DNA from 3 places in the Pelorhabdus sp. sgz311001 genome. Region 1 is predicted to be linked to each of the others. Evidence: riboswitches for the same ligand, from Rfam matches in the RefSeq annotation. Region 1 holds a riboswitch; each other region holds the start of a gene.
What was found. Region 1 has a riboswitch for cobalamin ahead of cobT (nicotinate-nucleotide--dimethylbenzimidazole phosphoribosyltransferase). Riboswitches for the same ligand answer to the same signal wherever they lie in the genome.
Positions count from the first base shown of each region.

Region 2: linked by a shared signal. The riboswitch ahead of AC0MXB_RS00655 (sirohydrochlorin cobaltochelatase) and the one ahead of cobT (nicotinate-nucleotide--dimethylbenzimidazole phosphoribosyltransferase) in region 1 are both predicted to bind cobalamin.
Region 3: linked by a shared signal. The riboswitch ahead of cobI (precorrin-2 C(20)-methyltransferase) and the one ahead of cobT (nicotinate-nucleotide--dimethylbenzimidazole phosphoribosyltransferase) in region 1 are both predicted to bind cobalamin.

Region 1 covers NZ_JBVXUT010000003.1:291,638-294,745, reverse strand. Annotated here, with positions in the region: gene AC0MXB_RS10100 (cache domain-containing protein) at 1-1,369, opposite strand, end outside; cobalamin riboswitch at 1,550-1,746, shown strand; gene cobT (nicotinate-nucleotide--dimethylbenzimidazole phosphoribosyltransferase) at 1,833-3,108, shown strand, end outside.
Region 2 covers NZ_JBVXUT010000001.1:102,647-105,754, forward strand. Annotated here, with positions in the region: gene AC0MXB_RS00640 (hypothetical protein) at 1-723, shown strand, start outside; gene AC0MXB_RS00645 (cob(I)yrinic acid a,c-diamide adenosyltransferase) at 836-1,417, shown strand; gene AC0MXB_RS00650 (hypothetical protein) at 1,436-1,609, shown strand; cobalamin riboswitch at 1,733-1,912, shown strand; gene AC0MXB_RS00655 (sirohydrochlorin cobaltochelatase) at 2,023-3,081, shown strand.
Region 3 covers NZ_JBVXUT010000003.1:89,883-92,990, reverse strand. Annotated here, with positions in the region: gene AC0MXB_RS09290 (YecA family protein) at 1-1,077, shown strand, start outside; cobalamin riboswitch at 1,200-1,380, shown strand; gene cobI (precorrin-2 C(20)-methyltransferase) at 1,541-2,242, shown strand; gene AC0MXB_RS09280 (ABC transporter substrate-binding protein) at 2,286-3,108, shown strand, end outside.

The sequences.
Region 1 (3,108 bases):
TTACGATGTTTAGCGGTTCAAAGAGCGGAATGATCTTTACTTTGTCGTTTTCCTGAGCGATTGGCAGCATTGATTTTTGGACACGGCCTGCCAGCACCAGTTCATCCTGCAACTCATAAGTCCGTTCAAGTACTTTATTTTCCAGATTAATGTTTAAATGGTAGAGCAAATTTTGTGTTGCTTGATGTTCGGAAATTTCACCTTCAAGACAGGCATTTACTGTTTGGATTTTTTCGACTTGTTCTTCAAGCTGTGCTTCTTTCTCGCGGAGCAGACCAATCGTGTCTTTGATCTTAAGACTCATAGCAATGAAAGTTTGGCAGAGCAGACGCAGTTCTTGTGGCATATTCATGGCATCAGAACCACGGAGTGAACGGAAGTCGTCATTGGCAATCCGGTTGGCCTGCTCAGTTAGCCAAGTTATTGGTTGCTGCAATTGACGGGTTGCCCAGATTGCAATCGGGTAGATAAATAATAGCAGCAAAAGCATTTCAATTCCCATGATTTTAAGCTGTTGATACAGTGGGGCCATAACTTCTTCTTCACGGATGGACCCAATAAGCGTCCAGCTTCGTTCTGGTAAAGCATGATAGGCTACAAGCACGTTCTTTCCCTGGTAGTCAATCCAGGAGGCTGTACCTGTTTGGCCAAGCTGAATTAATTGTAAATTCTCTATGGGCAACTTCATTTTTAACTTAGCGCTTGTCTCGATTTGACCTGATTCAATGAGTTGCTCTAGATAACGTGGTTCAGTCAGCAGAACGCCGGCCTGATTGACAAGCAGAATTTCGCCTGTTTTGCCAATCCAGTTATCTCGCAGTAAGTTTTCAAGCGTCTGAGTTCGGACTGATCCGAGCAAAACGCCTTGGAATTGTCCCTGACGATCATAAATCGGTGAGGAAAAATTGATAATGGAGTGACCGCTGTTGCGACCAATTACAATATCTGAGATCGAACTTCGACCAGCAAGGGCGGCTTGATAGTAAGGCTGATTGGTTGCTTGGGGAAATTGAATCGGACGATTGAGCGTAGAAAAACGGAAGTAACCGTCTTTGTCAATATACGATAGAGAATCAAAATTTTTATTACTATGCTGTACTGACTGCAGCATATCATAGAATTGCTTATAATCAAGCTGGCGAATGGATTCTATTTCACTTAGACTGAGAATGTCATTGGCCCGTTCATCTAGCCAGTAGTTAATCAGGCGTTCCTGAAAAGCGACCCGTTGGCTGATGAGTTCTAAATTCTGCTGTTTGGCAAGTTTGACTTGATTTGCTGCATAAATTGCCATCGTGAGGAGGCTGGGCGCTAAAATTAGTAAAATTGTCCACGCACGAAACTGACGGCTTAGCGTGTCTAGTTTCATAGGGTCCTCCTTTGAATCTTTCGATTCTACATAATTGTCGAAAAATGAAGAAAAATATTATTCTATAATATTTGCGATTTCAGCGAGAACTCCTTTTTTTAGTAGGAAAATTGCAAAAATTATTCTTGTTTTTCTTTAAGAGTCTTGACGCTCTTACAACGTCTTGCTATAATTTTGGCAATTAGATAATTTAGTTTAGGTGCTGCTTTTAGAAGGTAAAAGCGGATAATAGGGAAGTCTGAGCATGGTTTTCCATGTGTAAGCGCGGGCCCGCCACTGTACCGAGGAGGTTCCACAAATTGCCACTCAGCTATCGGGGAAGGCGTGGATACTAATGAATCGGGAGCCAGGAAACCTGCCTAAACTGTAAGATAGTCTTTATGGAAAAAAAGACTTTTGGGAACGATAACTCCCAAAAGTCTTTTTTTTATGAAAAATTTATCGTGATAATGGGGGAGATTCGGTGGATTTATTACAACAAGCAATACAAAACATAGAGCCGCTTGACCAAGCAGCTATGGCGCAAGCAAAGAGACATTTGCAGGAACTTTCGTCAAGTAAAGGCCAGCTAGGAAAACTAGCGGAAATGGTGGTTCAATATGCTGGCATCACTCGGCAGGAAAGGCCGCTTGCGCCTAAAAGTGCTATTATCTTGGCATCAGCCGATCATGGTGTTGCCAAACAAGGTATCAGTGCCTATCCGATTGAGACCACTAAAGAAATGACGGCAAATTATCTGCTAGCCCAAGGCGGTACAGCCAATGCTTTTGCTAATTATTCCGGTTCCGATCTTGTGGTTGTCGATATGGGCATAGCGGGAGATTTATCCTTTGTGCCAGGGCTTGTGCAACGAAAAATTGCCTATGGAACGAAAGATTTTACGGAAGGTCCAGCAATGACGCGGCAAGAAGCGATTGCCGCTGTCGAAGCGGGGATTGCTCTCGTCACAGAAAGAGTAAGACAAGGTTATACTTGCTTTTGTCTTGGCGAAATGGGAATTGGCAATACTACGGCTAGTGCAGCGATTGTAGCAGCTTTTACTGGATTAGCTCCAGAAGTTGTAACTGGTCGGGGAACTGGAATATCAGATAGTCGCATGAAGGTGAAAATCGAGGTTGTTCGTAAGGCTCTGGCTATAAATCAGATTGATTGCGGTGATGGTCTCGATGTACTTAGCAAGATTGGCGGGTTTGAAATCGGGGCTTTAGCAGGCGTTGTTTTAGGTTGCGCTGCAAACCGTGCGACTGTTGTGATCGACGGACTGAATACAACAGCTGCGGCGATGATTGCCTATGCTATTTCACCGCGTTGTCAGCCCTATATTTTGTCATCCCATTTGTCAGGGGAACCGGCTCATCGCATTGCCTTATCTTTTCTTGGACTGGAAGCGTGTGTGGATGTTGGCGTAAGACTTGGCGAGGCGATCGGCGCCTCCGTCGTTGTTGATTTATTAAAGGGCGCGTGTCGTCTCTTTGATGGTGACTGGCTTAAGTCAGCAGAGGGTCTCAGTTTTTGGCGGCAAAATTTAGCTGCAATAGATCAAAGCGAGTCGGAGCTACCAAGTATTAGGCCCTTAGATGAGGCGGCTATGGAAAAATGCCAACTTCGTCTCGACAATTTAACCAAGCCTTTGGGGAGTCTTAAAGCATTTGAAGAACTTGGGCGAAAGCTAGCAGGCATTATCGGTCAGCCACGGCCCCGATCTTGCGACAAGAAGTTGATTTTAACAGGTCCTTGCC
Region 2 (3,108 bases), on a different contig from region 1:
AGTGCTTTAGATGCTTTCGGTATCAAATATCAAAATGCTGGTTATAAATATGTGCTCGGGTTGCAAGGCCTTACTTTAGGCGGCGGTCTTGTTTATGATAATACGTATATTGGCCGTCATGCTTTACCTTATGCTATGTCTGTTTCGAAACAAGTTGGTGCAGTGAATCTGAATTTTATTGGTGCAAAGACGAACTATCAAGGCAATCTTTCGAATGATAAATTTTATGTATTGCAAGGGACCTATGCGCCAGATGGACAATCTTCTCTTGGGGTGATGTTGGCAAGAACTTCTTACGGGAGTGATACGCGATCACGCTATGCTTTCGCAGATAGTACGGTTAATTATGTGAGCGTTTATGGCAGTAGAGCTGTGAATGATAAAGTGGGAATTTCGGCAGAACTTTTGAAATCAAGTGCTAAGACTGAAAATCAGGCAATGCAAATGTCGCTGAAGTATACATTAGATGCTAAAAATACCTTGACTGCCAGCTATTATTACGTGGAAGATCAGGCAGTTATGACGGATTATAATGCTACAGAAATGAGCGCCTATCCTAATAGCAATGCCCAGGGTTATTCGATTGCCTGGATTCATAAATTCGATAAGAATATTTCGCTGAAGATTGGCGATTATGATTATAAAAAAATTAAAGCGGTGAATCATTCCGGGGCGTCTACTGACAGAAACCGCTTTACGACTACTTTAACCGCAAAATTTTAAAGTGGGGGTCTTGGAAAGTTCCTTTATGGTTTCCTCTTGTTCATTTTAGGACAATGTGGTATAAAGACAGATAATGGTACTATACCATGAAGCGAAAGAAGGTGGATCAGCTGTGAGGGGCTATGTCCAAATTTATACAGGTGATGGTAAAGGAAAAACAACTGCGGCAATTGGTTTAGCCATTCGTGCTTTAGGAGCGGGAAAACGGGTGCTTTTCTTGCAGTTTATGAAATCAAAAAGTTATAGTGAACATCTCGTATTGAAAAATCTAGCACCGAATTTGACTGTTGAAACAATAGGAAAGCCCTTTTTTATTGCGAAGGAGGGAAGCTTAAGTCCGGAAGAATTAGCCCAATGGAGTGATGAAGTCGTTGTTTTTCCACAGGGAAAGCCGCCAGAGGAATATAAAGCGCTTGCAGAACAAGGTGTGAAACGAGCCGAGACGGCAGTAAGTAGCGGTGAATTTGATATTGTAATACTTGATGAAATTGTTGTGGCTAATTATTTCGAATTAATCAGCGATCAGCAGTTACAGTCAATATTAGCGAAACGATTAGAAACAGTAGAACTAATTCTTACGGGGCGAAAAGCTTGTAAGGCACTTATGGAACAAGCCGATCTTGTGACAGAAATGACAGAAGTTAAGCATTATTATCAGCAAGGTGTTGAAGCTCGAAAAGGTATTGAAAATTAGCATAAGGGGAGACGAAGCATGGCAGCTGTAAAGTGCGCAAAATGTGGCAAGGTGTTTAATACGGAGGGGGCGATACTGAAACCGACAGGTGATGGTGCCTATGCAGAATGTTGTCCGCAATGTGGCAGCACGAACGTATATGGTGTTGATGATTTTCAAAATAACGACGATCGATTGTGGAAATGTTTTTAGGGCAAGAGATGAGTGAACTTTGGTGGATTTGTCAGATACTTTCCCAATGCAATTGATTGAATATTACGATTTGACAAAACAACTTTAACATGGTATCGTAAGGACGTAGAATTTGTAGCAAAACTGAATAGCGATAGAATAGGTGCCGTAAGGCTTAATAGGGAAGTCCGGTGAAATACCGGCGCGGTCCCGCCACTGTAATGGGGAGCAAACTCAAGAAATGCCACTGGAACTTTTGTTTTGGGAAGGTTTGAGCGAGCAATGATCCAGAGCCAGGAGAACTGCCTGTTTAATAATCACCATTTTTACCTACGAGCGATGGGGAGGGGATTGTAGCAGGTCTCTTGGCTATTTACAAGCTAAGAATTGAACGTTTACTACTTCCTAATTCATTTAGGAAGTTTTTTTATTTTATGCAATTTTATATTTTAGGAGGAGTATTTGTGAAAAATTGGAAGAAAATGCTTGCGATCTCTTTGGCTTGTGCAACCTTTATGGGGGCAAGTGCTGCCCCCACCTATGCTGCCTATGAACTGAATCCAGAAGTGAAGACGGCAACACCAGCGCTAAAACATGCTGCTCAAATTGGTGTAAATGTAGCGGAAAACCCGGCTATGCAGAATCTCGAAAATAAAGATGCAATTTTGGTGATGAGTTTTGGTACTACTTATGCAGAGTCGCGTAAACTCACAATAGAACAAACCGTAGCCGATATTCAAGCAGCACATCCTGGTCAAAAAGTCGTTTTGGCTTTTACTTCTCACATTATTATTGATCGGATTCAGCAAAAAGAAGGCATCAAAATTCCTACACCGGAAGAAGCTTTAGCGGAGCTGAAAGCGGAAGGTTATACGCGAGTTGCTCTTACTTCACTTGATGTAATTCCTGGTATGGAGTATGCTTACGATAAAGCAATTTTTGACATGTATAAGAATCAATTTAAGAAAATGACACTGGGAACGTCTTTGATTTATTGGATGGGACAGGAGAAACAGCGTGATGACGTTACCGATACGTTGAAAGCAATCCAAACGGAGTTTCCTAAAACCGGTAAGAATGATGCGATTTTATTGATGTATCATGGAACGCCTCATCCGGCTAATGCCTATTATTCAGTAATCCAAGCTCGTTTACAAGATATGGGGCTCAATAATGTTTATACTTATACGGTAGAAGGCTGGCCTAATCTGGAAACGGTCATTCCTAAGTTGAAAGCAAATGGAGTCAAAAATGTTACATTGATTCCGATGATGATGGTTGCTGGGGATCATGCGAACAACGATATGGCTGGCGATGAACCAGATTCCCATAAATCCATTTTAAAGAAAGAGGGTTTCTTCGTAACGACTTACATTCATGGCTTAGGTGAGAATGAAAATGTACGAAAGCTCTTTGTAGATCGTGCTAATGAAGCTTGGGATGCATTGCAAAGTGCCTCGCAGCCTGAAAAAAAGCATATGACGAAAAAGTAATTCTCAAATAGTTGAACATAATCACCA
Region 3 (3,108 bases), 200 kb from region 1:
ACGAGTTACTTAGGATATTTGACCAAGGATGAATTGACGGAAATACGGATAAATTTAAAGGTTAAGAATGCTAGCAACTTGAAGAAACAGGAGCTTGCCGATTTACTTGTTATGGCGATTCCAGCGGGCGTTGCTGAGGCAGCGACGCTGATTTTTGATGAAGAGCGGTGGCGGTGGTTTAAACGATTTGCCACGCAAGAAGTAAACTTCTATACCACGAAAATACGACTTGACTTTATTCGATATTTTAAAAGCTATGGCTTTTTAGGCACTGGTACTTGTGATGAGAAGACGATTTTTTGGATTCCTACTGGTGTGAAGCAGGCTTTTCAGTCTTTAAATGAAGGCAAGCTTTATGAAATGATCAGACAGAATACTGAGTGGATTTATGCTACACAAGGTTTACTTTATTATTATGGTTTGTTGGAAAAAGATCAGCTTGTAGCATTAGTAGAGGAAAAGGGAATTGCGGCGAAAGCGGATATTTCTCGTTACTTAGCGGTCATTGCTGAAGCTGCGGCTTGCTATGGTCAAATTGTAATTGATAAAGAGGTTTATGCCGATTATCGTGTAAAAGATCGGGCCTATATTCTAGGAGAACAGAAAAGTCGTGCTGAACTTCCTTACTGCTCCTTTTTAAAGCAGCAATTTGTGAAGGCTGGTAAACCCGGTTTTGTTGATAAAAACTCTGCTTCAGAGAATTTCCTGCGGTTTATGAAAGAGTGCTATTCGCTCAATCGGGAAGAGGCGGCGGCATTAGCCGAAGATTGTTTTTATATTATCAACAATAGTAAAGGCAGTGGCGATCTCTTAGCTTACTTGTCAAAAGGGTATGAGTTTCCTAGTGAATCTTTTCAAGATACCTTGCTTCCCTATGTGGCAGCGCTTCATAATCAGACGCGCATGTGGGTGTTGAAGGGGTATAAACCGGTAGAACTTGTGGAGGATGAATCGGCGAAATTGCAGCCTTGTCAGGAACTGAGCAGCATGAGTGAAGTGGCGCCAGTGAAGGTAGGCCGCAATGATCCTTGCCCTTGTAATAGTGGGAAAAAATACAAAAAGTGCTGCGGCAAATAGCTGCAAAAAGCCCAGTTTTTCTATTTATAGAGAGCTGGGCATACTTGTAGTTCTAGTCGGATTTGTTTGACTTTTTTGCAAACAAGTGATATAAATAAGTTACATTAACTGTTATTTCATAATTGCATAAGATTGAAATAGGTGCCCATAGGGCTTAATAGGGAAGTCCGGTGCAAGGCCGGCGCGGTCCCGCCACTGTAATGGGAAGCGAAACCAGAAAATGCCACTGAGACGATTGTCTTGGGAAGGTTTGGATGAGCGATGATCCAGAGTCAGGAGAACTGCCTGTTTAACAATCACCGTTTTAACCCACGAGCGATGGGGAGGGGATTAAAGAGTTCGATCTTTTTTTTCCTGGCCAAAAGCCAGGATTTTTGATTTCAGCGCTCTTTTGAAATAAGACCTTTCTTGCTTTAAGAAAGGTTTTTTTATGACCTATTTTTAATTTATGGAGGTTTTTGCAATGGCAGGTATTTTTTATGGTGTGGGCGTAGGCCCTGGAGATCCGGAGCTTCTTACATTAAAAGCGATTAATTTGATTAAGTCGGCTGATATTATTATTGCGCCAAAAACGGAGAAGAAAGAAGGCAGTGTGGCGCTTACAATTGCTAAACCTTATATTAAGGACACGGCTGAAATTGCAACTCTTGTATTTCCTATGGTTTCCGACCAAATTCAATTGAATGATGCCTGGGCTAGTAATAAGGAAACGATCGTGAACTATTTAGATGAAGGAAAGACGGTTGTTTTTTTAACTTTGGGCGATCCTATGTTCTACAGTACTTATATTTATGTATACAGACTGTTAAAAGACTGTGGCCATCCCATTGAAACGATTCCTGGCATTACGGCTTTCTGCGCCATTGGCAGCAAATTAGGTTATCCTATCGTCGAAGGGGACGATGTACTGAATATTATTCCAGCTACGATGGAAGAAGAAAAAATGGAACAGGCTTTCGCTACAGCCGATAATGTAGTGCTTATGAAAGTTTATAAAAATTTCCCGCAAGTTTTGGAAAAATTAAAACGTCATGGCTTGGCCAAACAAGCAGTCATGATCAGCCGCTGCGGCCTAGACGGCGAACAAGTGGTACATAACTTGTCTGATCTGAATGATGATCATAAACTGAACTATTTATCAACCATTGTAGCAAGACGAGGCTAATCGCTTCCTGCATCTAACGGAGCAGCGAAAGGAAGAGACTGCAATGAAAAAGTATATGTTTTTGCTGGCACTCCTTTGTGGCGTGGCAGCACTTTTCTTTGCCGGCTGTGGTGCGCAAAAATCTGCCGATCAAGGGAAAGATGGGAATTATTTAACCATACAAGACAATGCTGGACGCACAGTTACTTTAACGAAAAAACCGGAAAAAGTCGTAGTGCTTTCTACCTCTTTTTTAGATCTATTGTATTCTGTCGATGGGAAAGCCGCAGGCAGGCCTAGTTCTAAAACGGAATCGGTGCCAGAGGCTGCTGCTTCTGTGCCGGAAGTCGGCTTTGTCTATAATGTGAATTTAGAAAAAGTAATGGCGTTGCAACCGGATCTAGTTATTGCCGTGCAGGGAATGCATGAAAAGCTTTTGCCAACGCTAGAAAGTAATCACATTCCGGTTTTGCTTTTGAAATATAAGACGTTAGAAGATACGCTGACAACGATTACTTTACTTGGTAAGATTGTCGGGACGGAGAGCAAAGCTTCTCAATTAGTGCAATCCATTCAAGACAAAATCAGCGCCATAAAAGCAAAAGTGCCGCAGGGACCGCCGTTGAAGGTGGCGATTTTGCATGCTACGTCGAAAAGTGTAACAGTCGAGCTTGATAATACGATTGCTGGCAGTATAGCGAAACGTCTGGGCCTTGTCAATGTTGCTTCAGGAACGACGGCGCCTGATAAAGACAGTGATAATGTGCCTTATAGTTTAGAAAAACTGGTGGATTCCAATCCTGATATGGTTTTTGTGGTCACCATGGGCAATGCCGCGGAAATTGGCGCAAGGATGAAAAGCGATGTAGAAAGTAATCCAGCTTGGA